2 regions of the Streptomyces sp. NPDC059740 genome follow, and region 2 is predicted to be linked to the other one. Evidence: predicted binding sites of a transcription regulator. Region 2 holds the regulator's gene; the other holds the start of a gene.
What was found. The regulator HspR, encoded in region 2, represses chaperone genes until heat shock. The targets are predictions, from matches to a motif close to TTGAGNNNNNNNNNCTCAA.
Positions count from the first base shown of each region.

Region 1 (15,791 bases), on a different contig from region 2:
CAGCAGGCTCCCCGGCGACGACGCAGGCCGGTACGGGCTCCGGGACGACGGCGGACGCCTGAGGTGAGGAGCGAGCAGACGCCCTTCCGCGGCGGCCCCCTGGATGGCCGGGTGCTCCCCGTCCTGGTCGACGCCACCGGACGGCCGCCGGCCCACTACCGGGTCCCGGTGCCCGGCCCGGACGGCGGGACCCGCACCGTCCACCACTACCGGCGGCAGCCGGGCCCCCCGGGGCGCCTCGGGCTGCCCCGCGGATGGGTCTACACCCACGAGCCGGAGGGAACAGCGGACTCGGGGATCAAGTGGCGCTTCCGGCGCAGGCGTTGACGGCTGCCGGCGGCGTCCCCAGTGGTGCGCCGGAGCGCCGGGCCGCAGGGCAAGCTGCCCGGACGCCGCGGCGTCCCGCCGGACACCGGCGACCAACGGCTGTCCCGCCCCGATGGCCGGCGAGGGCAGGCCGCGCCGGGCGCCAGGGCCCCGCCGGGACGGCGCGGCAGTCCTTTGGGACTCCTCAGCCGGAGGTGTCCAGGGCGTCGGCATCGCCCTCACAGGCGTAGTCGATGATGCGGGAGAGCGGTATGTAGTAGTTGCCCGCGTTCCGGTAGTTCTGTTCCACGAGCTTCCCGTACTCCGCGAGGTGCGCGTCTTGTGCGCGCACGGAAAGCCCCCCACCGATCCTCGTTCCGGCGTCCGGCGCTCCTCCGGCCCGCAGGCAGTGCGCCGTGACGGTGGTGCGCCGCCGAACAGGTGGCGACACCACCCGTTCCCTCCGCAGCCCAGGCGGCAGGTCGAAGGCGGTGGCAGCATCCGAACCCGAACCGGGCACGTCAGGCCCGTACCCGGCGTGGCAGGGAGGTGACCGTAGTGCTCCGCAGGTCCTGCACGGCGGTGTGCGCGGTGGTGGCGGTGACCGGGACCCTGGCCGCCGGTGCACCTCCCGGACCCGGCGCGCCGCCCGCCCCGGCCCCACCACCGGCGGTCGCCCCACCCGCGGGGAACCCCGCAAGCACCGCCCCGGCCACGCGTCCGCCCGGCGCCACGGGGACACCCGGCCCGGCCGCGTCCGCCCCACCGGCCGCTTCAGCCTCACCGGCCGTCCGCCGGCAGGGGGCTGCCGCCGCGCCGCAGACCGGCCCCCGCGCGGACGCCGGCACCGGCGACGGCTCGGTGGCCGCGCTCCTCGCACGCCTGCGCGTGCTGCACCAGGAGGTGGCGGAGGCGACGCGCGCGGTCACCGGTTCGGACGCGGCCCTGCACCGTCAGGAGGGCCGCGAGCGCGTCCTGGCCCGGCGCCTCGCCACAGCCCGGCGCACGCTGGCCGGCGCCCGGGCCGACGCCGGGCGACTCGCGTCCCTCCAGTACCGCACCACCGCGGGGGCCCAGCTCACGCCCTACCTCCGGGCGTTGCTGGCCCCCGCCCCGCAGGCCCTGCTGGAGCGGCGCCATCTGCTGGCCGAGGCGGCCGGTGCCCAACGGGCGACCGTGCGACGGCTCATCACCTCGGCACGCGCCGTCAACGACCTGACCGGCAAGGCGAAGGAGGCACTCGTCGCGCACCGGCGCCTGGCCACGGCGCGGCGCAGGGTCCTGGAGACGAGGTCCAGGAGGCTGGCCGAGGTGGAAAAGGCGTTGGCGACCCTGCCGACCGACCGCCTCCTGGGCCTCCGGGAGTTCGAGGCCGGCGGTCCCGGCCGGGCCGCGGGCCCCACCACCGGCCCGGGCGTGCGGGGAGCGGGGGCGACGGCCACGCCGGCGGGCGGCCCGCGCCGGGCCCTTGACGACGGACCCGCTGCGACCAGCACGGTTGCTTCGTAACGGACGGCGAGTCGTACCGCGTGGCGACGGCCCGTGGCGTTTGAGCCGGTTGATTCCGCACCCGACGGCGTGCCGCTGCTTGTAGTCGTCCCTGTCGAAGCGCGGTGTCCGGGTTCTCGACGTTGAGCGCAGTGACCCTCGCCCACGTCCGACCACCGCCGTCACCGAGCAGCACGAAGGCGGCTCCTCCCCCGACGGGGGGGGAGGAGCCGCCTTCGTGCGTCATGTCGACGGAGCCCCCGTTGCGGGTACGGGGCCCGGTTCCCTGAGCGCGCACGGTCAAGGAGACCGGGAGAGGGCCGGAGGTGACCCGCTCGGGCTCAGCCCCGGTAGAACACCAGCATGCTGCCCGGGTTCTGCGGTTCGCGTTCGCAGTGGACGATCGTGACGTGGTGGCCCACGCCCTCGTCCACCAACTGCTGGGTCTCCGGCGTGAAGCAATCCGTCGCGGCGTCGCCCTGCGTGTCTATCGAGGGGAGGTCAGCGGCCTGGGCAGTGGCTCCGAGGCCGAGGCCGGAGAAAGCCAGGATGCCGGCGGCGGCGACTGCTGCGCGCTGGAACTTGCGCATGTTTTCTCTCCTTACGTACATACGTGCAGACGTGCAGTGGTGCGCGTACGCCTCTGCGGCGCACGGCCCGCTCATCGCGGAACGCGACTGGACCGAACCGGCCCCGCGGTCGGCCGAAGTCGTGTCCGACCGCAAAGCGTCGCGTTGCGCTTCGAGCTCACCCCAAGCAGTCGATCACACGAACGGGTGACGCTCCAAGCGCTCGCGGTCCCTGTTACAGGGCTACGACAGACCACCCGTACCCGCCGGCATGGGTGTTCGTGCCACCGTCATCCGCCCCCGGGCGGCCCCAGCCCGCCCTGGCCCGGCTGGACCGGCACGGCCGAGGCGGGCTGGACAACCTCCTTGGCATCAACGGCCATGACGCAGGACCAGCCTCGCTCCTCCAACGCCAGGCGGAAGGAGACGCTACGGCCGTAACCGGCATCCGCCACCAGCAGGGGAACCGCCACCCCCTGCCGCGCGAGCCGATCCAGCAGACCCGGAGCCAGACGCGTCCTGGGCCGGCCCGGCTTGGTGTCCTGGGGCAACAACGTCTCCAGCCCCACCGAACAACACACCCAGCCCCCGGCGCCCTGGCGCGCCCCGCAGGGCCGCCCTCAGCGGACCGCCACCCCGAGGTCCGCGCGCAACTCGGGGGTGAGGACGTGGCCGGCGCGGCTGACGAAGAGGGCGCTGTGGTAGGCGACCGCCTCGGTGTCGCAGTCGGCGTCGGCGTGCACGCCCAGCAGCGAACCGTCGCTGATGGAGGTGACGAACAGGGTGCCGTCGTCCATCGCCACCATGGTCTGGCGCACCACCCCGCCGTCCATCAGCCGGGCCGCCCCGGCGGTGAGGCTGCCGAGGCCCGACACGATGGTGGCCAGGTCGGCGCTGGAGCCTCGTGGCCCACCGCGCGGCCCCGGAGCCGCCACCTCACCGTCCCGCGGCTCGGAGGACAGCAGCAGGAGGCCGTCCGCCGAGACCACGGCCACCGAGCGGATGGCGGGCACTTCTTCGAGCAGCCGGGTGAGGAGCCCGTCCAGCTCCTCACCCCCGGCCGACTGGGGGCCGAACGCAGTGGACGCGTGGGGGGTCACCCGCGTTCCTCCTCGGGGACGTCATCGTGGTGGGGGGCCGTCTCCCCCTCGTCGTCGGCTCGGTAGGTCTCCCTGCTCGGTATGCGTCCGTCCGCCGCGTCACCGGGACGCGGTTCGGGACGCTCGGGGTGGTGTGCCGGCCCGTCAGCCCGCTCGGCGGGGTGCACCCCCGGAGCCTCCGCGTCCCGGGCCGACCGGCCCGCCGCGGCGGGCCCGCCGGTACGGGGTCCGTCCTCGCCGGCGTGCTCGGCCGCCGCAGCGGCCCGCCCCGCCTGTGCGCCACGCTGCAACCCGCCCAGGCGGCGCCGCATGGCTTCCGCGTGCTCGCCGCCGCTGCGGCGCGGCGCGGTGGTCTCGGCCGGCTGCCGGGGCGGCGCCACGCGGGGGGTGCGCTGCGGCAGGCCCGACTCCGCGACGCGCTCCCAGCGCCCGGGCGAGCCCGCGTCCGCCCCGTCCCCCGCAGCGGCCGGTGCGTCCGCCCGGCCGTCCCCGGCGCCGCCGGGCCGCGGGTCGTCGGGACCGGCCTGCCGGGGCACGGTGGGCACCTCCGGGGCACCGGCCGCCGCTGTCGCGGACCGGCTCACCTCACCGGCCGACGTCTCCTCCTCGGGATGCGGCCGGGGCCCGGCAACATCGGCGGCAGGCACCGGAGCCGTCTCGGCACCGGCGGTCCCGGTGGCCGCTCCGGTCCCGGAGGCCTCAGCGGTCTCAGCGGTCTCGGAGGTCTCGGAGGTCTCAGCACTCGTGCCGGCCTCAGCGGCCTCAACCGTCTCGCCGGCCTCTGAGCTCTCGCCGGCCTCAGAGTTCTCGCCGGTCTCAGAGTTCTCGCCGGTCTCGGCCAAGGAGGCGCTCGCGCCGGACTCGGCGGAGGCGTCGGCCGGGGCCGTTCCGGCGGACGCTCCCGTTGCCACCGCCTCGGACTCGGCAGATGCCTCGGGCTCGGCCGGTGTCGCAGGCTCGGCCGGTGTCGCAGGCTCGGCCGGCGCGGGGGCGGACGGCCTCTCGTGGAGGGCGGGCGCGGTGCCGGTGCCCGCGGTGGTCTCCCCGCGGGGGGCGGCCTGACCCGCATCGGCCTCGGCCGTCGCCTGCTCGCCCGCGTCCGCAGCCGCCCGGTCCTGGTGCCGGGGCTCGTCGTCCGCGGTGGCCTCCGGCGCGGGTTGCTCCCGCGCGTCAGGGTCGGAGGCCGGGGTGGTGAGGGCCGCAGCGGCCGGGGCCGAAACAGGGGCAGCGGGGGCGGTGCCGCCCCGCGGGGCGTCGACGAGGGTGTCGCGGCGCCCGGTCAGGAGTGCCGCGGGCAGTTCGACGAGGGCTGCGGTGCCGCCCCACTCCCCCGCCGTCAGCCGGACGCCGACGTCATGGCGGGCGGCGAGCCGCACCACGACGTACAGGCCGAGGCCCAGGGTGTCCAGGGTGCGCTCGGCGGCGGCCGTGCCCGGCTCGGCGAGCAGCGCGTTGATCTCCGCGAGGCGCTCCGGCTCGACCCCGATGCCCTCGTCGGTCACCCGCAGCCGCACCTCGCCGTCCTCGCCGCTCTCGCCGGACAGCGACACCCGGGTGTCGTCGGGCGAGAAGGCGGCGGCGTTGTCGAGGAGTTCGGCTACCAGGTGGCTGACGTCGTCGGCGGCGAACCCGGCGACCTCGGCGCCGGGCGGCAGGTCGGTGATGTCCACCCGCTCGTAGGGCTCGATCTCGCTGACGGCCGCCCGCAACACGTCCACCAGCGGCACCGGCCCCGCGTGGTGGTGGCCCGTGCCCTGCTCGGTGCCGGCCAGCACGATGACGTTCTCGCTGCACCGGCGCATCTGCGCGGCGAAGTGGTCGAGCCGGAAGAGGGTGTCCAGCCGCTCCGGGTCCTGCTCGTGCTCCTCCATCGCCTCGATGACGGCGAGCTGGCGCTCCACGAGTCCCAGCGTGCGCAGCGCCAGGTTGACGAACCGGTTCCGCTCGACCGTGTCCCGCCCGGTGGCCTCCGGCGCGACGGCGTCCGCTCCGCCGGAGGCGAGTCGGGCCGCCAGCTCGTCCCGCTCGCACCGCAGCGCCGCCAGCTGCTCCTGCAGGACGTCGCGCTCGGCGGCCAGCCGCTTGCGCCCGCTGAGCTGCCGGGCCTGCTCGGCGTCGAGCGCGGTCACCCGGCGGGCGAGTTCGGCGGCGTGCTGGTGCAGGGTGTTGACGTGGCGGGCGGTCTTGGCGAACTCGTCGTTGCGGCCCCGGTAGGTCATCGGGCGCTCGACACCCGGGTCGCGGGCCAGCCGTTCGGCCCCGCGCCGGACGGCGGCCAGCGGGTGGGTCAGGGACCGAGCCGCCCACACGCTGACGCCGACGGCGAGCAGCAGGCAGACGCCCAGCAGGCCGATGGCGGTCTCCAGCGCGGTGACGTCCTCGTCCCGCAGCGATGCCAGGCGCGCGGTGTCGGCCGTCGTCATGGCCGACTCCACGCTCCGCATGAGGCCGACCCGGGCGGTGAGGGCGTCCCGCAGCTTCTCGCGGTCCAGGCTGCGGTCGGCGGCGTCCAGGCGCGGTTCGTCGGTGAGGGTGGCGAGGTAGCGCTCGGCCCGGGTGACGTCGGCGCCGTTCACCGTCCGCTGGTAGGCGTCGCGGGCGCCCTGCCGGGCCGTCAGCCGGAAGTCGGCCAGGGCGGCGTCGGAGAGGAAGTCGGCGTGCTGGGCGGCGGTCGTCAGCTCCTGCTGCTCGCCGCCGGCGCCGAGGGCCGCGAGCAGCAGGCCCTGGGCGGCCGCGGCCTGGTCGACGGCGCGGGTGAGCAGCGGCAGGGCCTGCGTGTCGGAGTCCGCGCCGGAGCCGGCCTGGGCACGGGCGGGCAGGTCGCGGGCGAGCGCCGCCCCGATACCGGCCAACGCGTCGATGAGGCGGTTGTACGCCGTGAACGTCTCGGTCGGGGAGGTCTGCTTCGCCAGGGCCGCGCGGCGGACCGGGGCGAGGTCGCGCAGGGCCCGGTCGGCGCTCCGGTAGGCCGGTTCGTCGCCGGAGGTGTCCTGTGCCTCGGTACGCAGCTCCCGCGCCTGCCGGTCCACCCGCTCCCGGTCGGCGGCCGAGGGCGCGGCGGCCTTGGAGACGGCGGCGGGGGTCACCGGGTAGGCCGCGGGGGACGCGGTGCCGCCCGCGGGGAGGCCGCCGAGGACGGCAGGCGCCGGGGTGCCCGGCCCGCCGGTCGGTGCCGGGGCCCGGGACGAGACGCCGGTGCCCGTCCCGCCGCCCGTCAGGCCCGTGCCGGCTCCCGTGGAGCCCGTCGACGTACCCGTGCCGGAGCCCGTGGCGCCCGTCCCGGCCCCGCCGGTGGTGGTGCCCCAAGGTGTCGTCGTCCCGCCGGTGGTGGTGCCGTCCGTGCCGCCGGGGGTGCCGGGGGTGTCGGAGGAACCGGCGGCGGCGAGGTACCCGGTCATCGCGTCGCGCTCGTCGGCGAGGGAGTGCGCCAGCGTCACCGCCCGGGCGTTGAGCTCGGCGAGGTCGACCAGGCGCTGGGAGTCGTGGGTGTCCGCCACCCGCGCGGCGACGACGGGGGCCCCCGCCCCGGCGACGACCACCGCGACCACGGCGACGGCGACCATCAGCCGGTTGCGCACCCGGGCCGGGCGCCTGCCCTCGGAGGTGTCGGGGCCGAAGCCGGCGGGGCCGACGCCCCGGCCGCCCGGCGCGGGGGCCTGCCCCTTGGAGGTCCCGCTCCCGGCCTCGTCCTGAACCCGCTTGTTCCGCACCGCTGCTCGCATTCTCGTCTCACCTGCCCACGCCGTGTGGCACGTGCGGGCTCCGCCGGGCGTCCCTTGCACGGGCGGCCACCGCCGGGCCCGCGGCGACGTATGCGTGCCCGCGCGCGGGGATGTGTTCCAGTCCGGTGTGTGCGCGTCGCGGCGAGTCTGTCAGCCGTGTTCCGGTCCTTCGGACCACGACCCTCGCACCCGCGCCGCGCTGCGGCGCGACAACGGAGAGTCGGCCACCCGAAGGAGTGAACAACATTCGCAAGTTGACCATCAACCTCGGTCAACTCCGATCGTGAGGCGACACCTTACCGCCCGTCGGGCGTCGTTTGGAGAACCGTGAAGCGCCTGGGAAGATGCCCGCCCGCACGCCGTCCCGCCGGAAGCGCCCCGTCCGGCGCCCGCCCTCTCCCCGTCTTGGGACGACTCGACCGGGGCCCTCGGCAGCCCGCCGCACCGGCCGCCCACGGCGCCGGACGGCCGGCGGGCGGAGCCGCCACCGCCGCCGGGCCGGGAGGTGCGGCAGACTGGCCGGCATGCGCGTCGATCTCGCCACCGCTCCGGGGAATCCCCAACACCCCAACGAGGACTTCGTCTCGGTGGCCGTGCCTGCCGCCGGGGAGGGGGGCGCGGCGGTGCTCCTGGACGGCGTCACGCCACCGGAGGGGGACGTGGGGTGCCCGCACGGCGTCCCGTGGTTCACCGCCCGGCTGGGCGGGGCGCTGCTGGAACTGGCGGCCTCCCGGCGCGACATGACGCTGCCCCAGGCACTGGCCGGGGCCGTGCGGCGAACCGCCGACGCCCACCGCGAAACCTGTGACCTTTCTCACCCGCGCACGCCGCAGGCCACCGTGGTGGCCGTGCGCTGGTCGGCGAGCGAGGTCGAGTACCTGGTCCTGTCGGACTCCGTCCTGCTGCTGGAGGACACCGAGGGCCGCGTCGAGGCCGTCCTGGACACCCGCCTGGCCGACCTGCCGTCCGCGCTCCTCGCCCAGCGGGACGCGGTGCGGGCGCTGGCGCACGGGTCCGCCGAGCGGGCCGGGGCCGCTGCCGCCTACGGTCGCGCGGTGGAGGCGCTGCGCAACGCCGAGGGGGGCTTCTTCACCGCGGCCGCCGACCCCGCCGTCGCCGCCCGCGCGGTGACCGGGAGCCGGCCGGTCGACGACCTGAGCGCCTTCGCCGCCCTCAGCGACGGCGCGAGCCGCTGGGTCGAGGTGTTCCACGAGGGCGACTGGACGGACACCATGGCCCTGCTGCACCGGACCGGCCCGCAGCAACTCCTCGACCGGGTCCGCGCCGCCGAGGCCGCGGACGCGACGGGGACGGCGCACCCGAGGGGGAAGGTGCGCGACGACGCCTCGGCGCTCTACGTGCGTCCCTGACAAGGCGGTGCGCCACACGCCCGGCCGGCCGCCGTTCCCCGCAGGTGGGCCGGGGCCGGTCAGCCCCGGTCGTCCTCCAGTTCCTGTTCGGCGTTCATCCGGTGGAGCAGCCGGGAGAGTTCCGCGACCTCCGCACGGTCCCAGGAGGCCAGCCGCCGGGCGTAACGGGCACGGCGGGCCTCGCGGACCCGGGTGAAACGGTCCAGGCCCTCGTCCGTCAGCCGCACGAGGACGGCGCGCCCGTCGGCCGGGTCGGGTTCGCGGGCGATCAGCCGCAGGTCCTCCAGCGCCCGGAGCTGCCGGCTTATGGTCGCCTTGCCCACACCAAAGTACCCGGCCAGTTCCGTGGCGCGTTGCTGCCCGGCGTCGGCCAGCCGCACCAGCAGTCCGTACGCCGCGGCCTCCAGGTCGGGGTGGACCTCCCGGGCCATCTCCCCGGAGGAGGCACGCGCCCGGCGCAGGAACACCGAGAGCTCCCGCTCCAGGGCCAGGAACTCGTGGTCCACACCAGGGGGGTCCTCGGACACAGGCCCGTCCTCCGTCTCGGTGTCCCGCACGTCAGCGCCCCTTCCCGCTCCGTCATCGCTGAAAGTTTCCTTCACCGCGAGAACCGCACCCCTCCTGCTGCCGCACCCGGTGACGCCGAAGTCCGTGGTGACGGGCCCCTCGCCCGCGGTCGGGCAAGTATTTCGCAGGCCCAGACCAACGGCAGACCCAGGGGCGCTTCCCTCCACTCATCTACGCGCGTATCGTCTGGGCCGCGCGATGGCATGACCACACCAAACGGCGGTCCGGTCACAACTGATCGGCCAGTCGTGTCCTGGTAGGCGTGGCCCGTGTCGTCGTGGTGCACCCCTCCCACGTCCCCCCTGAAGGATTCGACCGAGATCCTCGGAGGCAGTCATGCCCGTGCACAGATCCGGCTCCGTCCGCACCCGCCTCGCGTCCCGCCGCTCCCCGCTCCGGATCGGAGCCCTGGCCGTCGCCGCCGGCGCCCTCCTCGTCGGCGCCACCGGGGTGGCCGGCGCCGCCGCCCCCCACAAGAGCCCCGAGCCGCTCCACCCCGACCTGGACTACGCCGGCTCGCAGATCGCCAGGCACGAGGGGACCGCCGGCGGCAGGGCCACCCCCAACCCGCTGGTCGCCACCACCGAGGGGGTGGACGTCAGCAGCCACCAGGGCAGCGTCGACTGGGCGACGCTGTGGAACTCGGGTGTGAAGTTCGCCTACGTCAAGGCCACCGAGTCCACCAGTTACACCAACCCCTCCTTCGCCCAGCAGTACAACGGCTCCTACAACGTCGGCATGATCCGCGGCGCCTACCACTTCGCCACCCCCGACACCTCCAGCGGCGCCGCCCAGGCCACCTACTTCCTGGCGCACGGCGGCGGCTGGTCCAAGGACGGCAAGACGCTGCCCGGTGCCCTGGACATGGAGTACAACCCCTACGGCGCGACCTGCTACGGGCTGAGCGCGGCCGGCATGGTCAACTGGGTCAAGGACTTCACCTCCACCTACAAGGCGAAGACCGGCCGCGACCCGGTGATCTACACCTCCACCAGCTGGTGGACGCAGTGCACGGGCAACTCGGCGGCCTTCGGGTCGGTCAACCCGCTGTGGATCCCGCGTTACGGCTCCTCGGTGGGCACCCTGCCGGCCGGCTGGGGCTTCCACACCATCTGGCAGTACACCTCCACCGGCCCGACCGTGGGCGACCACAACAAGTTCAACGGTGACCTGAGCCGGGTCCAGGCCCTCGCCAACGGCTGAGGCCGCACGCCCGGTCCGGCGAGGGGGCACGTCCCCACCGTGCCCCCTCGCCCCGCGACGCGGTGCTCAGGCCGCCACGGGCACCTCGGCGGAGGCGTCGCCGGACTCCTCGGCCCGGCCCCCGGGGGCCAGCGCGAGTTCCAGGACCTGCCGGACGTCCGAGACGGGGTGCACCTCCAGCCCGGCCAGCACCTCGGCCGGCACGTCGTCGAGGTCGGGCTCGTTGCGCCGCGGGATCACCACGGTGGTGATGCCGGCACGGTGGGCGGCGAGCAGCTTCTGCTTGATGCCGCCGACCGGCAGCACCCGCCCGGTCAGCGACACCTCGCCGGTCATCGCCACGTCCGGCCGCACCCGGCGCCCCGACAGCAGCGAGGCGAGCGCCGTCGTCATGGTCACGCCCGCACTCGGGCCGTCCTTGGGCACCGCGCCGGCCGGCACGTGCAGGTGGACCCCGCGCTCGCGCAGGTCGCCCACCGGCAGCTCCAGCTCCGCGCCGTGGGAGCGCAGGAAGGACAGCGCGATGTGCGCCGACTCCTTCATGACGTCGCCGAGCTGGCCGGTGAGGGTGAGGCCGGTGGCCCCCGTCTCCGGGTCGGCCAGCGAGGCCTCGACGTAGAGCACGTCGCCCCCTGCCCCGGTGACGGCGAGTCCGGTGACCACGCCGGGCACGGCGGTGCGCCGCTCCGCCGGGTCCTGCGCGGCCTCCGGGGTGTGGTGCGGGCGCCCGATCAGCCCGCGCAGCTCCTCGGGCCCGACGGTGAACGGCAGCTCGCGCCGGCCCAGCTCGTGGTCGGCCGCCACCTTGCGCAGCAGCCGGGAGACGGACCGCTCCAGGTTCCGCACCCCGGCCTCCCGGGTGTACTCGCCGGCGAGCCTGCGCAGCGCCTCCTCCGTCACGTCCACCTCGCCCGGCTCCAGGCCGGACCGCTCCAACTGGCGCGGCAGCAGGTGGTCGCGGGCGATGACCACCTTCTCGTCCTCGGTGTAGCCGTCCAGCCGCACCAGCTCCATGCGGTCCAGCAGCGCCTCCGGAATGGCCTCCAGGACGTTGGCGGTGGCCAGGAAGACGACGTCGCTGAGGTCGAGCTCGACCTCCAGGTAGTGGTCGCGGAAGGTGTGGTTCTGCGCCGGGTCGAGCACCTCCAGCAGCGCCGCCGCCGGGTCTCCGCGGTAGTCGGCGCCCACCTTGTCGATCTCGTCGAGGAGCACGACCGGGTTCATGGACCCGGCCTCCTTGACGGCGCGCACGATGCGGCCGGGCAGCGCGCCCACGTAGGTGCGCCGGTGCCCGCGGATCTCGGCCTCGTCGCGCACACCGCCCAGCGCGACCCGGACGAACTTCCGCCCCATCGCGCGGGCCACCGACTCGCCCAGGCTCGTCTTGCCGACCCCGGGCGGCCCGACCAGTGCCAGCACCGCGCCGCCCCGCCGGCCGCCGACCAGGCCGAGGCCGCGCTCCGCCCGCCGCTTGCGGACGGCCAGGTACTCGGTGATGCGGTCCTTGACGTCGTCGAGGCCGGCGTGGTCGGCGTCCAGGACGGCGCGGGCCCCGGCGATGTCGTAGGCGTCCTCGGTCCGCGTGTTCCAGGGCAGCTCCAGGACGGTGTCGAGCCAGGTGCGGATCCAGCCGGCCTCCGGGTTCTGGTCCCCGGCGCGCTCCAGCTTGTCGACCTCCTTCAGGGCGGCCCGGCGCACCTCCTCGGGCAGGTCGGCGGCCTCGACGCGGGCCCGGGGGTCCTCGCCCTCGTCCCCCGAGTCGCCGCCGAGCTGCGCCAGCTCCTTGCGGACGGCCTCAAGCTGACGGCGCAGGAGGAACTCGCGCTGCTGCCGGTCCACGCCCTCCTGGACGTCCTTGGCGATGGACTCGGCGACGTCCTGTTCGGCGAGGTGCTCGCGCAGCCACTCGGTGGCGAGCCGGAGGCGGGCCACCGGGTCGGTGGTCTCCAGCAGCCGGACCTTCTGCTCGGTGGTCAGGAACGGCGAGTAGCCGGAGTTGTCGGCGAGCCGGCCCACGTCCTCGATCTGCTGGACGCGGTCGACGACCTGCCAGGCCCCGCGGCGGCGCAGCCAGCTGGTGGTGAGCGCCTTGTACTCGGTGACCAGCTCGGTCACCGCCCCCGGCAGCGGCTCGGGCGCGGCCTCGGCCACGACGGTGCCTTCCACCCAGAGGGCGGCGCCGGGCCCGGTCGTGCCGGCGCCGATGCGGACGCGTTCCAGGCCGCGGATGAGGGCCCCGGGGTCTCCGTCGGAGAGGCGGCCGACCTGCTCGATGCGGCCGAGGGTGCCGACGGAGGCGTACCGCCCCTCGGTCCGCGGGACCAGCAGGACGCGGCCCCGGCCGGCGTGGGAGTCCTCGGGTGCGGCGGCCTGGGCGGCCTCGACCGCGGCCCGCACCTCGGTGTCGGACAGGTCCAGCGGCACCACCATGCCGGGCAGGACGACCTCGTCGTCGAGCGGCAGGACCGGCAGGGTGAGCGGTGCAGACGTCGAAGCCATGATCTCCCCTTCAGCAGGCAAGTTGAGCAATGGTCGCTCAAGCTCTGGAGGGATCAATGCCCGCGGCACCCCCGGTTGTTCCCGGCCCCACCCCGCCCGCTGTTCGCCGTCAGCGATCACCTGCCTGCCGGGCCACGCGGGAAAGCGCTTGCCCACCCACCCCGGGCAGGGGCCAGGATGGGCCCCATGCCTACCCCTCCCACCCCAGCGCAGGAGAGCCCGCAGACCCTCGACCGGCGCGAGGGTCCGTACGGCGAGGTGGTGCTGCGGCGGCGCGGCACCCACTTCGAGATCATCGCCAACGGCTGCTTCCTCATGGACACCTCCGACGGCCGTTCCGAGCGGCTGCTGGTGGACGCGGCACTCGACGCGCTGCCCGCCGACCGGGAGCGGCCCGCGCTGCTCGTCGGCGGCCTCGGGGTGGGGTTCTCACTGGTGCAGGCGGTGCAGGAGCCGCGCTGGGGCCGGATCACCGTGGTGGAGCGCGAACCCGCGGTGATCGACTGGCACCGCGACGGCCCGCTCGCGGCGCTCACCGCCCCAGCCCTCGCCGACCCCCGCACCGAGGTCCTCGCGGCGGACCTCCTGGACCACCTCCGGCTCGTCGCGGACACCCCGCAGCGGCCCGGGGGCGAGGGGTGCTGGGACGCGCTCTGCCTGGACGTGGACAACGGCCCCGACTGGACCGTCACCGAGGGCAACGAGGGCCTGTACGCCCCGGCCGGGCTGGCGGCCTGCCGGGACGCCCTCACGCCCGGCGGCGTCCTGGCGGTATGGTCCGCGCAGCCCTCGGCGGCCTTCGAGGAGGCGCTGCGGGGTGCCGGTTTCGTCTCGGTCCGTACCGTTGAGATCCCTGTCGTCCGAGGTGTCCCCGACGTGGTGCACCTCGCACGCAAGGCCGCTGAGAACGCCGTCGGCCCCTGCCCGTACGCTGCTGGCAGCACATACGCTGTGACCGGCGCGTGAGCGGCACCCGTCCCCACCGGGCGACCGGAAGGCGACGACCGTCGGCACTCACGCATGGTGACCAGTCGTACACGCCGTGAGGCCGCGGCAGGATGCGGACCGAGACACGGGGACATGCAGGGGCGGGCGATGGAGCAGACACAGACCACCCAGGGCGCGGCAGCGGCTACGCCCGGCGCACAGCGCCGCGTACTCGTCGTCGAGGACGACCCGACGATCGTCGACGCCATCGCGGCGCGGCTGCGGGCCGAGGGCTTCCAGGTGCAGACCGCCGGCGACGGCCCCTCCGCGGTCGCCGCCGCCCAGGCGTGGGAGCCGGACCTGCTGGTCCTGGACGTCATGCTGCCGGGCTTCGACGGCCTGGAGGTGTGCCGCAGGGTGCAGGCGCAGCGTCCGGTGCCGGTGATGATGCTGACGGCCCGCGACGACGAGACGGACATGCTCGTCGGGCTGGGTGTCGGCGCGGACGACTACATGACCAAGCCGTTCTCCATGCGGGAGCTGGCGGCCCGGGTGCACGTCCTGCTGCGCCGGGTGGAGCGGGCCACGCAGGCCGCGCACACGCCGCGCGGCGGCAGCCTGCGCCTGGGCGAGCTGGAGATCGACCACGCGCAGCGCCGGGTGCGGGTCCAGGGCGAGGACGTCCACCTCACGCCCACCGAGTTCGACCTGCTGGTCTGCCTGGCCGGCACGCCCCGGGCCGTGCTCTCGCGCGAGCAGCTGCTCGCGGAGGTCTGGGACTGGGCCGACGCCTCGGGCACCCGCACCGTCGACAGTCACATCAAGGCGCTGCGCCGGAAGATCGGCGCCGAGCGCATCCGCACGGTCCACGGCGTCGGCTACGCCCTGGAGACCCCCCAGGCATGAACCTCCCCGGGCCGCGCAAGTCCACCGACCGCCTCGCCGCCCTGACCCGCTCGGGCCCCGCCCGTGCGGTGACCGCGTGGGTGCGCGACTGGCCGTCCGCGCGGGCCCGGCGGGCGGCGCAGCGCGCACGGCGCTGGTCGGCGCCACGCCTCCAGAGGCCGTCCTGCCCCTCCTGCCTGCGGCAGTGGTGGGGGCGGATCTGGGAGGCGCTGCGCCCGCTGGACCCCTACCGCTCGGTGAAGGCCGCGCTGGGCGCGCTGGTGGTCGTCTCGGTGGTCATCACCACGCTGCTGGTCTTCGTGGCGCTGCACTCGGAGACCGAGCTGCGCGTCATCACCGTCTTCTCGATCATCGCCTCGCTGCTGGTCACCCAGTTCGTGGCGAACGGGCTCACCGCCCCGCTGGGTGAGATGACCGACGTCACGCGGGCGATGGCGCAGGGTGACTACACCCGTCGGGTCCAGCTCAGCCGCCGCGACGAGTTCGGGGAGCTCGCCGAGTCCTTCAACCAGATGGCGGCCGATCTGGAGGGGGTGGACCGGCACCGCAAGGAGCTGGTCGCCAACGTCTCGCACGAGCTGCGCACCCCCATCGCGGCGCTGCGGGCGGTCCTGGAGAACGTGGTCGACGGGGTGATCGAGCCCGACCCGGAGACCATGCGCACCGCGCTGCGGCAGACCGAGCGCCTCGGCCGGCTGGTGGAGCACCTGCTGGACCTCTCCCGCCTGGACAACGGCGTGGTGCCGCTGCACGCGTGGCGCTTCGAGGTGTGGCCGTACCTCTCGGGGGTGCTCAAGGAGGCCAACATGAGCCGCGGCGCCACCACGCTGGGCACCCCCGGCTCGGGCACCCACACCCGTACCGACGTCCACCTGCACCTGGACGTCTCGCCGCCGGAGCTGACCGCCTACGCCGACGCCGAGCGCCTGCACCAGGTGGTGGCCAACCTCATCGACAACGCCATCAAGCACAGCCCCCGGCACGGCAGGGTCACCGTGCGTGCCCGTGGCGGCGAGGCGCCCGAGAGCCTCGTCCTGGAGGTCCAGGACGAGGGCCCCGGGATACCCGCGGCCGAGCGGCTGCACGTCTTCGAGCGGTTCAACCGGGGCGGCCCGGGGACCTCGGGGCCGGGGA
Region 1 covers NZ_JBHWGP010000008.1:103,863-119,653, forward strand. The annotation lists gene ACFV3R_RS12865 (hypothetical protein) at 64-327, shown strand; gene ACFV3R_RS12870 (hypothetical protein) at 512-658, opposite strand; gene ACFV3R_RS12875 (hypothetical protein) at 1,168-1,815, shown strand; gene ACFV3R_RS12880 (hypothetical protein) at 2,136-2,384, opposite strand; gene ACFV3R_RS12885 (transposase) at 2,654-2,914, opposite strand; gene ACFV3R_RS12890 (roadblock/LC7 domain-containing protein) at 2,984-3,463, opposite strand; gene ACFV3R_RS12895 (nitrate- and nitrite sensing domain-containing protein) at 3,460-7,185, opposite strand; gene ACFV3R_RS12900 (hypothetical protein) at 7,710-8,555, shown strand; gene ACFV3R_RS12905 (MarR family winged helix-turn-helix transcriptional regulator) at 8,615-9,082, opposite strand; gene ACFV3R_RS12910 (lysozyme) at 9,459-10,325, shown strand; gene lon (endopeptidase La) at 10,392-12,824, opposite strand; gene ACFV3R_RS12920 (spermidine synthase) at 13,011-13,790, shown strand; gene ACFV3R_RS12925 (response regulator transcription factor) at 13,920-14,657, shown strand; gene ACFV3R_RS12930 (ATP-binding protein) at 14,654-15,791, shown strand, end outside.
Region 1: a site for HspR is predicted at 12,847-12,865, ahead of lon (endopeptidase La). Genes of this name have one in related genera too.

Region 2 (15,791 bases):
CGCCGATGAAGTCGACGAACCACTCGTAGACCACCCAGTCGCCGATGACCGGCAGCATCCAGTCGGCCTGGAAGAGCTGGCCGAAGGCGTTGACCAGGGTCAGGACGAGGGAGAAGAAGCCGACGGCGACGAACCAGTGGGCCACGCCCACGATGCCCCACTTGTTCATCCGGGTGTGGCCGAGGAACTCCTTGGCCACGGTCAGGACGCGTCGGGTGGGTTCGTCGGTGCGGGTGCCCGCGGGGACGGGTGCGCCGAGCTTGAAGAAGCGCACGAAGTGCGCGATGACGCGGCCGAACAGCGCGACGCCGACCACGGCTAGGACCAGCGACACGAGGATCGCGGCGAGTTGCATGGATGGCTCCTCAAGCCAGGGGGTGAGCGGGGCCTGGCGGCACGGGGACCGGCGCCGGCGAGGTCCAGGCGGCAACACTACTAAGCGGTAACTTTTTGCTTTTGCGCTGAGGTTACCCAGTATCGCGGCGTGCATGAAGGCGGCGGGCCGGTGATCTGCGTCGCGGACGGCCCTCGGGGCCGAGTGGCGGCCGGCGAGGGCGCCGGGTCTGCCCGGTTTGTGGGGCGCGGGGGTGACCGCCTACGGTTCAGCGGGAGGGCCTGATCGTAAGTCCCGAATAAAAGTTGAGCGGGCCTGGCTCACCTTGCTTGACAGGGTTGTGCCGCTCAGGCACGCTTGAGCCTGTTCCACTCAAGTCATGGAGGATCTCAAAATGGCACGTGCGGTCGGCATCGACCTGGGCACGACGAACTCCGTCGTCAGTGTTCTCGAAGGCGGTGAGCCCACCGTCATCACCAACGCCGAGGGCGCCAGGACCACGCCGTCCGTCGTCGCCTTCGCCAAGAACGGCGAGGTGCTGGTCGGCGAGGTCGCCAAGCGCCAGGCGGTGACCAACGTCGACCGGACGATCCGTTCGGTCAAGCGCCACATGGGCACCGACTGGAAGATCAACCTCGACGACAAGGACTTCAACCCCCAGCAGATCTCCGCGTTCATCCTTCAGAAGCTGAAGCGTGACGCCGAGGCCTACCTGGGCGAGAAGGTCACCGACGCGGTCATCACCGTTCCGGCGTACTTCAACGACTCCGAGCGTCAGGCGACGAAGGAGGCCGGCGAGATCGCGGGCCTGAACGTCCTGCGCATCGTCAACGAGCCGACCGCCGCGGCGCTCGCGTACGGCATGGAGAAGGAAGACCAGACCATCCTGGTCTTCGACCTCGGTGGCGGTACCTTCGACGTCTCGCTGCTGGAGATCGGCGACGGTGTCGTCGAGGTGAAGGCCACCAACGGTGACAACCACCTCGGTGGTGACGACTGGGACCAGCGCGTCGTCGACTACCTGGTCAAGCAGTTCCAGAGCGGCCACGGCGTGGACCTCTCCAAGGACAAGATGGCTCTCCAGCGCCTCCGCGAGGCCGCGGAGAAGGCGAAGATCGAGCTGTCCTCGTCCACCGAGACCACGATCAACCTGCCCTACATCACCGCCTCCGCCGAGGGCCCCCTGCACCTCGACGAGAAGCTGACCCGGGCCCAGTTCCAGCAGCTCACCTCCGACCTGCTGGAGCGCTGCAAGACGCCGTTCCACAACGTCATCAAGGACGCGGGCATCAACCTGTCCGAGATCGACCACGTGGTCCTCGTCGGCGGTTCGACCCGTATGCCGGCCGTCGCCGACCTGGTCAAGGAGCTGACCGGCGGCAAGGACGCCAACAAGGGCGTCAACCCGGACGAGGTCGTCGCCATCGGCGCGTCCCTCCAGGCCGGTGTCCTCAAGGGTGAGGTCAAGGACGTCCTCCTGCTGGACGTCACCCCGCTGTCCCTCGGTATCGAGACCAAGGGCGGCATCATGACCAAGCTCATCGAGCGCAACACCACGATCCCGACCAAGCGCTCGGAGATCTTCACCACGGCCGAGGACAACCAGCCGTCGGTGCAGATCCAGGTCTACCAGGGCGAGCGCGAGATCGCGGCGTACAACAAGAAGCTCGGGATGTTCGAGCTGACCGGTCTGCCGCCGGCCCCCCGCGGCGTGCCGCAGATCGAGGTCTCCTTCGACATCGACGCCAACGGCATCATGCACGTCACCGCCAAGGACCTCGGCACCGGCAAGGAGCAGAAGATGACCGTCACCGGCGGCTCCTCGCTGCCGAAGGACGAGGTCGACCGCATGCGCCAGGAGGCCGAGCAGTACGCGGACGAGGACCACAAGCGCCGCGAGGCCGCCGAGTCCCGCAACCAGGGCGAGCAGCTCGTCTACCAGACCGAGAAGTTCCTCAAGGACAACGAGGAGAAGGTCCCGGCCGAGGTGAAGACCGAGGTCGAGGAGGCGGTCGCCGAGCTGAAGGAGAAGCTCAAGGGCGAGGGCCCCGAGGCCGTCGCGGAGATCCGCACCGCCACCGAGAAGGTCGCCGCCGTCAGCCAGAAGCTGGGCCAGGCCATGTACGCCGACGCGCAGGCCGCGGGTGGTGCCGAGGGCGCCGCCGGTGCCGGTGCCGCCGGTGAGCAGGCCAAGGCCGACGACGACGTGGTCGACGCCGAGATCGTGGACGACGACAAGGACAGCAAGGGTGGTGCCGCGTGACCGAGGAGACCGGGGGCTTCGACGAGAAGCCCGACGTCCCTCAGGAGGCCGCACAGTCCGACGCCGCGCAGTCCCGGGACGACGCGGCGCCGGGCGCCGGGTCCGCTGAAGAGGCGGGCCCGGCCCCGGCCGGGGACAAGGACGCGAAGGGCGCGCAGGACGTCGCCCTCACCGCGCAGCTCGACCAGGTGCGCACGGCGCTGAACGAGCGCACCGCCGACCTCCAGCGCCTCCAGGCGGAGTACCAGAACTACCGCCGCCGGGTGGAGCGGGACCGGGTCGCCGTCAAGGAGGTCGCCTCCGCGAACCTCCTGTCGGAGCTGCTGCCGGTGCTGGACGACATCGGCCGGGCCCGTGAGCACGGCGAGCTGGTCGGCGGCTTCAAGTCGGTGGCCGAGTCGCTGGAGTCGGTGACCCAGAAGATGGGGCTCGAGCAGTTCGGCGAAGAGGGCGAGGCCTTCGACCCGACCGTGCACGAGGCGCTGATGCACAGCTACGCACCGGACGTCACCGAGACGACGTGCGTGGCGATCCTCCAGCCGGGGTATCGCATCGGCGAGCGCACGCTGCGCCCCGCGCGGGTGGCCGTCGCCGAACCGCAGCCGGGCGCCCAGGGCGCCAAGGGCGAGGAGGCGTCGGGCGCCGAAGGCAAGACCGCCGACGAGGAGAACGGTGGCCCCGAGGGGTCCTGAGCCCGGTCGGCGGGAGACGGTACGAGAGGAGGGACGTCGAGGATGAGCACGAAGGACTTCGTCGAGAAGGACTACTACAAGGTCCTCGGCGTCCCCAAGGACGCCACCGAAGCCGAGATCAAGAAGGCGTACCGGAAGCTCGCCCGCGAGAACCACCCGGACGCCAACAAGAACGATCCCAAGGCGGAGGCGCGGTTCAAGGAGATCGGCGAGGCCAACGAGATCCTCGGCGACCCCAAGCGCCGCAAGGAGTACGACGACGCCCGCGCCCTGTTCGGCAGCGGCGGCTTCCGGCCCGGACCGGGCGGAGCCGGCGGCGGCACCTTCAACTTCGACCTGGGCGACCTCTTCGGCGGCGCCCCGGGCGGAGCGGGCGGCGCCGGGAACGCGGGTGGTTTCGGCGGCGGCCTCGGGGACGTCTTCGGCGGGCTGTTCAACCGCGGCGGCACGGGCACCCGCACCCAGCCGAGGCGGGGCCAGGACATCGAGTCCGAGGTCACGCTCAGCTTCAGCGAGTCGGTGGACGGGGCCACGGTCCCGCTGCGGATGTCGAGCCAGGAGCCCTGCAAGGCGTGCAACGGCACCGGCGACCGCAACGGCACCCCGCGGGTCTGCCCGACCTGCGTCGGCACCGGCCAGGTCAGCCGGGGCGGCGGCGGTGGCTTCTCGCTCACCGACCCGTGCGGCGACTGCAAGGGCCGCGGCCTGATCGCGGAGAACCCCTGCGAGGTCTGCAAGGGCAGCGGCCGGGCCACCAGCGCCCGCACCATGCAGGTGCGCATCCCGGCGGGCGTGTCCGACGGGCAGCGCATCCGGCTGCGGGGCAAGGGCGCACCCGGTGAGCGCGGCGGACCGCACGGTGACCTCTACGTCGTCGTGCACGTCGACGCCCACCCGGTCTTCGGCCGCAAGGGCGACAACCTGACCGTCACGGTGCCGGTCACCTTCGCCGAGGCCGCGCTCGGCGGCGAGGTGCGGGTGCCGACGCTGGGCGGGCCGCCGGTGACGCTGCGGCTGCCGGCGGGAACCCCCAACGGCCGCACCATGCGCGCCCGGGGCAAGGGGGCGTCGCGCAAGGACGGCACGCGCGGCGACCTGCTGGTCACCATCGAGGTCGCAGTGCCCAGGGATCTCGACGACAAGGCCAGGGAAGCGCTGGAGACCTACCGAGAGGCGACCGCGGACATCGATCCGCGGGCGGAGCTGTTCCAGGCCGCGAAGGGAGCATGAGATGGACAACCGCGTCGGGCGCGGTCGTAACCCCTACGAACTCACCGAAGAGTCACCGGTCTACGTCATCTCCGTCGCGGCCGAACTGTCCGGCCTGCACCCGCAGACTCTGCGGCAGTACGACCGTCTCGGGCTCGTCTCCCCCGACCGCACCGCGGGCCGGGGCCGACGCTACTCGGCCCGGGACATCGAGCAGCTCCGCCAGGTGCAGCAGCTCAGCCAGGAAGAAGGCATCAACCTCGCGGGCATCAAGCGCATCATCGAGCTGGAGAACCAGGTCGCCGCACTCCAGCAGCGCGTAGTGGAACTCCAGGGCGCCCTGGACGGCGCGGCCACCGCCATGCGGCAGCGGGAGGCGGCCGTCCACGCCTCCTACCGCCGCGACCTGGTCCCGTACCAGGAGGTGCAGCAGACCAGCGCACTGGTGGTCTGGCGCCCCAAGCGGGACAAGTAGCGCGGGCGGGCGGGAACAGGCAGGCCGAAGGGGCCGGGAGAACTCCCGGCCCCTTCGGTGCGTCCGGGCGGCCGGTTCACGGCCGGCGGCCCGGAGGCGCTGCTCAGCCGAGCTGCTTGAACGTCGAGGGCACCGGCAGCGTGGTCCACTGCGAGATCGGCCAGGCCACGGCGAAGGCCCGGCCCACCACGTCGTCGACGGGGACGAACTCGTGGCCCGGCCTGACCTGGTGCCAGTAGGAGGAGTCGGCGGAGTCCTGGCGGTGGTCGCCCATCACCCAGATGTCGCCCCTGGGCACCTTGACGGTGAAGGACCGCCCCTGCGTGCACGGGGTGTTGCCGGGCTGGACGTACGGCTCGTCCAGCGCCTTGCCGTTGACGCGCACCGGTCCCGTCCCCGAGCACTTGACGGTGTCACCGCCGACGCCGATGACCCGCTTGATCAGGTCGCGCTCGTCGGAGGAGGGGGAGAGCCCGACGAACGCCAGGGCGTCCTGCAGGGCGTTGGTCTGCGTGGCCGGTTCGCCGGCCAGCCAGCCGCCCGGGTCGTGGAAGACGACCACCTCGCCGCGCTCGGGCTCGGAGCCGAACCACGGGGTCAGCTTGTCGACCAGGACGCGGTCGCCCACCAGCAGGGTGTTCTCCATGGACCCCGAGGGGATGGAGAACGCCTGGACCAGGAAGGTCTTGATGACCAGGGCCAGTACCAGCGCCGCGACCACCAGGAGGGGGAGTTCCTTCCACAGTGGTCGGGGCGCCGCCTCACGGCGGTGCCGGCGGCGCCCGCCCCGGGAGGACGCGGTGCCGGGGCCTTCGCCGCCGTCGCCACCGGCCGCCGTGGCGCCCGGGCCCTCGGGGCCCTCCTCACGGCTGGACGAGGCGGCGTCGGCCTGCTCCTCACCGGCACGCCGTGCGTCCTGTCCACGCCTCCATGACGGCACCTGATCATCCCCCGTGTTGCTCGGGCTGGCTTGCGGTCCTCCCGGATCGTAGCCCTGTGAGCTGTGGATTCGGGACGGGAGTGGTGGATGTGTCCGAAGGGAGGCGGTAGGCGGGGGCTCGCGGCGGTACGCGAGGGTGGCCCCGGAGGCGGTGCGGAGCCCGGCCGGGCGGGGAAACCCCTGGTGGGGGAGGCGGAGCCGGGACGCGCACCGGGCCGGGCCCGTCAGGCGGCCGGACGGCCGACGTTGCCGAGGGCCCGGGTCACGGTCAGCTCCAGCACGACCCGCTTGGGGTTGGGCCGCGGCGGGTGGCCGTAGCGCTCGGCGTAGCGGTCCTCGGCGTCCGCGACGGCCTCGGGCGAGGTGCGCAGGCGGGCGGTGCCCTCCAGGGTGGCCCAGTGGCGGCCCTGGAGCTGGCAGACGGCCACCGGCAGGCCCGCGGCGCCGGCCGCGGCCACGTTGACGGCCTTGCGGCTGTCGCCCGAGGTGATGATCCGGGCGGTGAGCGTGGCGGGGTCGAAGGTGACGCCGACCGGGACGACGTGCGGGGTGCCGTCCGGCCGGAGCGTGGTGAGGGTGGAGAGGTGCGGCTCGCGCCAGAAGTCCAGGTAGGCCTCGGGCAGGGCGCGCAGGTCGTGGGCCATGGCAGCGAGGGTAGAGGGCCGGGAGGGCGAGCGCTGCGGTGGCCCCGCGGGAGGCCGGCCGGGACGGACCGGCGAGGCTCCCGGGACGCCGCGGGGCGCCCGGAGTGGGCACCCGGAACCCGGTCCCGGCCCTCGCGACGAGGGGTCGAGCCGCTGGCCACCAACACCTTGAGTGGAATAGACTCAACTTATCGAAGGTTGGTGTAGGCAAGACGGGAGCCGTCCGGTGGAGGCCCCGGCACGACCTCGGTCGTCGACGCCAGAGCACGTCAGAAGGAGGAGCACGCACCCGTGGACGCGGAGCTGACCAACAGGAGCCGTGAGGCGCTGAACGCCGCCAACGAGCGAGCCGTCGCCTCGGGACACGCGGACATGACATCCGCCCACCTCCTGCTCGCGCTGCTGGCCGGGCAGGACAACGAGAACATCACCGACCTGCTGGCCGCCGTCGGCGCCGACAGCGCCGCCCTGCGCGACGGCGCGGAACGACGGCTGGCCGCCCTGCCGAGCGTGCAGGGCTCCACGGTCGCGCCGCCGCAACCCGACCGGGAACTGCTGGCCGCGGTGAGCGACGCCTCCCGGCGCGCTCGCGAGCTCGGGGACGAGTACGTCTCCACCGAGCACCTGCTCATCGGCATCGCCGCGCAGGGCGGGCTGACCGCCGAGGTCATGGAGAAGCAGGGCGCGACCGCCAAGAAGCTGGTGGCCGCCTTCGAGGAGAGCCGTGGAGGGCAACGGGTGACCAACGCCGACCCCGAGGGCACCTACAAGGCGCTGGAGAAGTTCGGCACGGACTTCACCGCCGCCGCGCGCGAGGGCAAGCTCGACCCGGTCATCGGCCGGGACCAGGAGATCCGCCGCGTGGTGCAGGTCCTCTCGCGCCGCACCAAGAACAACCCGGTGCTCATCGGCGAGCCCGGCGTCGGCAAGACCGCCGTCGTGGAGGGCCTGGCCCAGCGCATCGTCAAGGGCGACGTCCCCGAGAGCCTGCGCGACAAGCGCCTGGTCTCGCTGGACATCGGCGCGATGATCGCGGGCGCCAAGTACCGCGGTGAGTTCGAGGAGCGCCTCAAGACCGTCCTCGCCGAGATCAAGTCCAGCGAAGGCCAGATCATCACCTTCATCGACGAACTCCACACCGTGGTCGGCGCCGGCGCCGGCGGCGACTCCTCGGTGGACGCGGGCAACATGCTCAAGCCCATGCTGGCCCGCGGCGAGCTGCGGATGGTCGGTGCCACCACGCTGGACGAGTACCGCGAGCGCATCGAGAAGGACCCGGCGCTGGAGCGCCGCTTCCAGCAGGTGCTGGTCGCCGAGCCGAACGTCGAGGACACCGTCGCCATCCTCCGCGGCCTCAAGGGCCGCTACGAGGCGCACCACAAGGTGCAGATCGCCGACTCCGCCCTCGTCGCCGCGGCCACCCTCTCCGACCGCTACATCACCTCCCGCTTCCTGCCCGACAAGGCCATCGACCTGGTCGACGAGGCGGCGTCCCGGCTGCGCATGGAGATCGACTCCTCACCCGTCGAGATCGACGAACTCCAGCGCTCGGTGGACCGGCTGCGGATGGAGGAGCTGGCGCTGCGCAACGAGAGTGACGCCGCCTCCCTCCAGCGCCTGGAGAAGATCCGCCGCGACCTTGCCGACCGCGAGGAGGAGCTGCGCGGCCTCACCGCCCGCTGGGAGAAGGAGAAGCAGTCCCTCAACCGCGTCGGTGAGCTGAAGGAGAAGCTGGACGAGCTGCGTGGACAGGCCGAACGCGCCCAGCGCGACGGCGACTTCGACACCGCCTCCAAGCTGCTCTACGGCGAGATCCCGGCCCTGGAGCGCGAACTGGAGGAGGCCGCCGAGGCCGAGGCGGAGGCCGAGCAGGAGGCCGCCACCACCTCCAGCATGGTCAAGGAGGAGGTCGGCCCGGACGACATCGCCGACGTCGTCGGCGCCTGGACGGGCATCCCCGCCGGCCGCCTGCTGGAGGGCGAGACCCAGAAGCTGCTGCGCATGGAGGAGGAGATCGGCCGGCGGCTGATCGGCCAGCGCGAGGCGGTGCGCGCCGTCTCCGACGCGGTGCGCCGCACCCGCGCCGGCATCGCCGACCCCGACCGTCCCACCGGCTCGTTCCTCTTCCTCGGCCCCACCGGCGTGGGCAAGACCGAGCTGGCCAAGGCGCTCGCCGACTTCCTCTTCGACGACGAGCGGGCGATGGTCCGCATCGACATGAGCGAGTACGGCGAGAAGCACTCGGTGGCCCGGCTCGTCGGCGCGCCCCCCGGTTACGTCGGCTACGAGGAGGGCGGCCAGCTCACCGAGGCCGTCCGCCGCCGCCCCTACAGCGTGATCCTGCTGGACGAGGTGGAGAAGGCGCACCACGATGTCTTTGACATCCTGCTCCAGGTGCTGGACGACGGACGCCTCACCGACGGCCAGGGCCGCACCGTCGACTTCCGCAACACCCTCCTCATCCTCACCTCCAACCTCGGCTCGCAGTTCCTCATGGACCCCCTTCTCAAGGAGGGCCAGAAGGAGGAGAAGGTGCTGGAGAGCGTGCGGGCCTCCTTCCGTCCCGAGTTCCTCAACCGCCTCGACGACGTGGTGGTCTTCCACCCGCTCGGCACCGACCAGCTGGAACGCATCGCCCAGCTCCAGATCGCGCACCTGCAGCGCCGCCTGTCCGAGCGCCGCCTCACCCTGGACGTGAGCGACCGCGCCCTGACCTGGCTGGCCTGGCTCGGCCAGGAACCGGTCGTCGACCAGCCGCAGGGCGGCCCCGGACCGGACCTCTCCTACGGTGCCCGGCCGCTGCGCCGCCTGGTGCAGACCGCCATCGGGGACCAGCTCGCGCGGGAGATCCTCGCCGGCGGGATCGCCGACGGCGACACGGTGCGCGTCGAGGTCGCCCCGGACGGATCGGCCCTCGCCGTCACCTCCGGCGGCGAGGGGCCCCGGGGTGGGGCCGGGCCCAGCCTCACCAAGGAGACGGCGTCGTCCTCGGCCGCTGCGGCGGGGCCCGGCGGCAGCGCGGACTGAGCCGCCGGACGCGTCCCGTCCGCCCCACCCGGCCCGCCGCGCCCGGCCCGCCCCGGCCGCGAGCGGGGGCCGGGCGAGGCAGGGGGAGGAGCCCGTACCGGGGAGATCGACACGGGCTCCGGCCGGGCTTGCCAGGACGGGGCGGGTGTGGGGGAGGATGGAAGGGACCACCACGAAGGGACTTCCACGGTGACTATCGACCCGTCCTCGATTCCTAACTTCGGGGGCCAGCCCGAACCGCAGCCGACGGGACCGCAGGGCCCGATCGTGCCTGACCAGGACCTGGTCAAGCAGCTGCTCGACCAGATGGAGCTGAAGTACGTCGTAGACGACGAGGGCGACCTCGCCGCCCCGTGGGAGCAGTTCCGCACGTACTTCATGTTCCGTGGCGACGAGGAGCAGCAGGTCTTCTCCGTCCGCACCTTCTACGACCGGCCGCACACCATCGAGGACCGCCCGAAGCTCCTCGACGCGCTGGACGACTGGAACCGCCGGACCCTCTGGCCCAAGATCTACACGCACACCCACGACGACGGCAGCGTCCGCCTCATCGGCGAGGCCTCCATGCTGATCGGCACCGGGGTCTCCCTGGAGCACTTCGTCTCCTCCACGGTGAGCTGGGTGCGCGCCTCCATCGAGTTCGACAAGTGGCTCGTGGAGCAGCTCGGCCTGGAGGCCGACATCGAGGGCAACGACAAGCCCGACGACGAGGGCTGACCCCAGCGCCGCACCGCGCCCACCGCGCCCACCGCGCGGAGCCGCCGGACGGCGACCCGCTCACGACAGGGCCCGGACCTCCACCCACGGAGACCCGGGCCCTGTCGCGTCTCCCTGTCCCGAACGGTCACGGGTAGCCCCGAACGGTCACGGGTAGAGGGGTGTCACGGGAGGACGGGGTGACGGGAAGCGGCGGGTCACGGGTCAGGGGAAGACCGGGACACCGGCGCGGGTGAGCCGCCAGTGGTCGGCGCCGAAGGCGGTCGGGTCGATCGTGCCGTGCTTCTGCACCCAGGCGATGATCGTGTTGCGGATCTCCTCGGAGGAGGACCAGACCGAGGTGGCGGCGGCGACGTGCGGGTAGTTGCTGCCGCCGCCCGAGCGGTAGTTGTTGACCGCCAGCACGAACTGCGCGGCCGGGTCGATCGGCGCCCCCGCGTGGCTGAGCCCGGTGATGCGGGAGCCGACCGGCTGGGAGATGTCGATGTCGTAACTGACGCCGCTGAGCACGTCGTAGCTGTAGTCCGGGGTGTTGTTCGCACCGGTCAGCCTGTCCACGTCGACGGGCGCGTCGGGCGCGGTCTGCGTGAAGTAGGCCGCGGACCACTCCAGGTAGTCCTTGACCTGGGCGCCGGTGAGGATCTTGGCGTCCAGGGTGTTCTCGTAGACGTAGAGCCCGGCCACGTCCCGCAGCGTGACCTGACCGGCCGGGATGACGGCGGTCCGGGAGAACGGGGAGGCCTGTGAGAGCACCGGGAGGTCGGCGTGCTCGGTCCCGGCCAGCGCGGCGCTCACCGTCTCGGCCTGCACCTGGTTGAGGAAGTCGACGATCGGGGTGTCCCGGTACCGCGACTCGGCGGCCGACATCGTCGCGGTGCACGTCCCGACGACCTGGTTGACGTAGGCGACCACCTTCCGGTGCTCGTCCCTGACCAGCCGGGCCACCGCCGCGTCCTCGGGCACCGTGGCGGCGTTGCGGACCTCGGCGGTGACCTTGCTGACCTGCCATCCGCCGCGCGACCACGTCAGGTCGATGTCGAAGACGCTCAGCCGCATCCCCCACATCAGCGGCTCGGAGAGCACCACGGGCCGGCCGGTGGCCTCGTTGGTGACGACGGTCTGCGGGCGCTCGACGTGGGTGTGGCCCACCAGGATCGCGTCGATGCCCGGGACCTGCGCCGCCACCAGCGAGGAGGCGTTCTCCGGGTAGGGCACCGCGTCACCGTAGGAGGTGCCGCCGTCCATGCCGGAGTGGTTGACGAGGAAGACGACGTCGCAGCCCAGGGAACGGAGCCGGGGCACGTAGACCTTCGCCTGCTCCACCAGGCCGGGGAAGGCGAGCTTGCCCTGCACGTTGTTCCGGTCCCAGACGGCGATGCCGGGGTTCGTCAGCCCCAGGATGCCCACCTTCACGTCCGGGCCGCCCTCGACCGGCACCCGCCTGACCACGTACGGGGGGAAGGCGGGCCGCAGCGAGGTGGCGTCCACGGCGTTGGCGGCCAGCAGCGGGAAGTCGCACTGCTCCTGGAAGGCGCGGAGCAGCGGCAGGCCGTAGTTGAACTCGTGGTTGCCGAGGGCGGCGGCGTCGTAGCGCAGGTGGTTCATGGCCAGCGCCATGGGGTGGCGGGGACCGCTCCGGGTGCCGGTGATGGGCTCCACGCGGGCGTAGTAGTAGGAGAGTTGGGTGCCCTGGATGATGTCGCCGGCGTCGAGCAGGAGGGTGCGCTCGTGCCCCTTCTCCTGACGCGCCTGGGCGACCAGGGTGGCGATCTTGGCGAGGCCGACGTCGTTGTGGTCGGCGTCGTCGTACTCGGCGTCGGTGAAGTAGTCCCAGTTCAGGGCGTGACCGTGCAGGTCCGTGGTGCCCAGTACGCGCAGCGAGGCGGTCTTCGGCCGGTGGCCGTGGCGGGTGGCGGCCCCGGCGGGCGCCGCGGCCACGGTCTCGGCGGTGCCGGCCAGGGCGAGGCCCGCGCCGGTGACGGCCGAGCGGTTGATGAAGTCCCTGCGGTTGAGGGGCATCCGATCTCCTGTTGTGGGTGCTGCCGCCGCCCGGCGCGCTCACCCGGGGGACGACTGTGCGGTGCGGGCTGGGGTGGTGACGCGCGTAGATTCTGGCCCATGGGACGGTGGGGGCGACAGGGGTTGCGCGGGGACGGTCCCGGGGGAGCCGCCGGTGCCGGGTGGCGGTCCCGGGGGGTGCGGCATGGCCCGGATGCGTGCGACGACACGGCCCTGTGTCGGTCGTACCCTGACCACGAACGGGAAGGAGCCGTCCATGAGCGTCGATGCGATCGTGCACACGGAGTTCCCCAAGGGATACACGGTCCTGTGCGGAGCTGACGGAAAGGTGATCATGACTCCGCAGAGCTTCGAGCTCTCCAGCACGATCAAGTCGATGCAGTACGACACGATCGTGTCTCTCGGACGCCATGCGAAAACCGCATCGGATGTCTCCATCGACTTTCCCGCCGACGAGAACTCCGCCCCCGGTCTGGCGATCCTCCGGGAGGACGCCCGCCGGGAGGGAAGGCGCTACAGCTTCGAAGACGTCCTGCTGATCTCCGAGGTCGTCTCGACCTCCTCCGCACGCAGGGATTACGACGACTGCACCGCGAAGTACGGCCGCTACGGCATCCCCGTCTACCTGGTGGTCGACCCTTACGCCCAGGAGGTCGTCCTGCACACCCAGCCGACCGGCACCGGCTACATCGCGGCGCACACCCACAAGTACGGCACGGGCAAGCTTCCCATCCCCCTGGCCGACGGCCGTACCTTCACCCTCGACCTCGACGAGCTTCCGAGGCCGACGCCCGAGGGGGACGCGGGCTGACGGCCCCCGGCGTCGGGCCGGGGGGCCGGGGCGGAGCGCGGGTCAGGGTGCCAGCCCCTGGAGCCGGGTCACCGCCTCGTCCAGCACGCCGGTGCGCTTGCAGAAGGCGAACCGCACCAGGGTCCGGCCGGCGTCCGGGTCGTCGTAGAAGACGGCGTTGGGGACGGCCACCACGCCGCAGCGCTCGGGCAGGGCGCGGCAGAACGCGAAGCCGTCCTTCTCGCCCAGCGGCGCGATGTCGGTCGTGACGAAGTACGTGCCCTGCGGCCGGTGGACCCCGAAACCGGCGTCCGCGAGACCGCCGGAGAGCAGGTCCCGCTTGGCGCGCATGTCCTCGGTCAGGCCGGCGAAGTAGGTGTCGGGCAGGCGGAGGGCCTCCGCGACGGCGTACTGGAAGGGGCCGGCGCTCACGAACGTCAGGTACTGCTTGGCGGTGCGGACGGCGGTCACCAGGGCGGGGGCGCCGGTGACCCAGCCGACCTTCCAGCCGGTGAAGGAGAAGGTCTTGCCCGAGGAGGAGATGGACACCGTCCGCTCGCGCATGCCGGGCAGCGAGATCAACGGCACGTGCTCGCCGTCGAAGACGAGGTGCTCGTAGACCTCGTCCGTGACGACCAGCAGATCGCGTTCGACGGCCAGCTCGGCGATGGCGGCGAGTTCCTCGCGGGTGAGGACGGTGCCGGTGGGGTTGTGCGGCGAGTTCAGGAGCAGCAGGCGGGTGCGGGGGGTGACGGCGTCCCGCAGGGCGTCGATGTCGGGGCGGAAGTCGGGGGCGTGGAGGGTGAGGGGGACGCGGACCGCGCCGGCCATGGCGATGCAGGCGGCGTAGGAGTCGTAGAACGGCTCGAAGGCGATGACCTCGTCACCCGGTTCCAGCAGGGCGAGCAGCGTGGCGGCGATGGCCTCGGTGGCCCCGGCGGTGACCAGGACCTCGGTGTCCGGGTCGAAGTCGAGACCGTAGAACCTGTGCTGGTGCTCGGTGATCGCCGCGCGCAGCTCGGGAACCCCGGGCCCCGGCGGGTACTGGTTGCCGCGGCCCTCGCGCAGGGCTCGGACCGCGGCCTCCCGGACCTCCTCGGGGCCGTCCGTGTCGGGGAAGCCCTGCCCCAGGTTGATCGCGCCCGTCCGGAGGGCCAGCGCCGACATCTCGGCGAAGATCGTCGTCCCGTGCCCGTCCAGCCTGCGGTTCAGCAGCGGCCTGCCACCCATGTCCCACCATCCTTGCCGTCCAGACCGGCACCCCCCGGACGCCCTCCGGCCCGGGCTGGCGCCCGTCCGCGGCCGTCCGCCGGGACGTCGGTACCTCCTCGGGGTCGTACACGGACATGCTCCCACTCTCCGTCCGCGGCCGTTCCGCCACAGCCCGGGCGTGCTCCGGGCCGGGACGCACGCCGGGACAACACCGGCTGGAAGCTCTGGAGTTGCTCAACTGCGCTTTGAGGGGGACAGGGCGCGGGCATGCCCCTGTCACGCAAGTCGGGGGACGGGGGACGGGGGAGCGGGGGGACGGGGGCCGGGGGCCCGCACTGGGTGCGGGCCCCCGGGCACACCCCCACGCGGCGATGTCACCCACGTCGCGATGTCGCCCACGCGGCGATGTCACCCACGCGGCGACGTCACGCGGCCGGGGAGCGGTGCGGATGCAGGAAGGCACGAGAGACAACGGGGGAAGCGCATGGGATTCGTCATCGTCATCGGGATCGTGGTGGTGATCGGGATCGTCGCCGTGGCGTCGGGCCGGCGCGGCGGAAAGGGCGGGAAGGGCGGCCGTAACTGGGGCGGGGGCGCCGCGGCCGGGGGTGCCGCGACCGACGGCGGAAGCTGGTGGGCCGGCGACGGCGGCTCCGGCTCCAGCGGTCACCACGGAGGCGGACATCACGGCGGCGGTCACCACGGTGGGCACTCGTGTGGCGGTGGGTCCTCCTGTGGTGGGAGCTCTTCCTGCGGCGGTGGGTCCTCCTGTGGCGGAGGTTCTTCCTGTGGCGGCGGTGGAGGCGGGTGTGGGGGAGGCTCCTGAGGTGCTGGGGTGAGTGGCGACGGGGAGCACGTGCTGCTGGTAGAGGGCTGGCGGCACATGCTTTCGGCCAACTCAACAGCGTTGCATGGGACGGTGGTTGAACAACTGAACTGTCGGGCCCTCTGAGGGATGGAAACCCGGAGAAGATGGGTAAAAACGATGTGCAGCGCCGACATCCGTGGTTCCCTCGGAGTTGAGACCACATCTCGCCAACCTGCGTGGGCAACTACCGGCGGTCAGCCGTGAACCTGGTCCTCCACCGCGTGGGGCCGGCCCACCATCCCTGTGCGCCTGCGGAGTCGACCCATGCTCACCTCTCTGAAGACCACGTACACCGACACGCGCGCCAGTGACCTCGCCTGGGCGCTGGGCCGGGAGCCGCTGCCCGCGCTCGCCGAACTCGAACTCCGGCTCGGTGGCTCAAAAGTGCAGCTCCGTCTCCTCGGGGCCTCGCACCAGATCCTTCTGGAGGACGGCACCGGAGTCTGTTCGGAGACCGTGGCCTGCATGGCGGGCCGCAGCACCCCCCTCCCGCTCGGTGTCGCCGAGCAGGTCGGCAACTGGGACTACGAGTTCGCCGCCCACGTCGAACACCTCTCCGAGGCGTCGTTCGCCGGGCGGGCCCAGGAGCTGCTGGCCCTCG
Region 2 covers NZ_JBHWGP010000050.1:12,502-28,292, reverse strand. The annotation lists gene ACFV3R_RS31690 ((Fe-S)-binding protein) at 1-355, opposite strand, end outside; gene dnaK (molecular chaperone DnaK) at 729-2,597, shown strand; gene grpE (nucleotide exchange factor GrpE) at 2,594-3,289, shown strand; gene dnaJ (molecular chaperone DnaJ) at 3,332-4,519, shown strand; gene ACFV3R_RS31670 (heat shock protein transcriptional repressor HspR) at 4,521-4,973, shown strand; gene lepB (signal peptidase I) at 5,077-5,913, opposite strand; gene ACFV3R_RS31660 (TIGR03618 family F420-dependent PPOX class oxidoreductase) at 6,138-6,557, opposite strand; gene clpB (ATP-dependent chaperone ClpB) at 6,849-9,584, shown strand; gene ACFV3R_RS31650 (YbjN domain-containing protein) at 9,774-10,301, shown strand; gene ACFV3R_RS31645 (bifunctional metallophosphatase/5'-nucleotidase) at 10,506-12,320, opposite strand; gene ACFV3R_RS31640 (Uma2 family endonuclease) at 12,577-13,131, shown strand; gene ACFV3R_RS31635 (pyridoxal phosphate-dependent aminotransferase) at 13,174-14,340, opposite strand; gene ACFV3R_RS31630 (DUF2617 family protein) at 15,455-15,791, shown strand, end outside.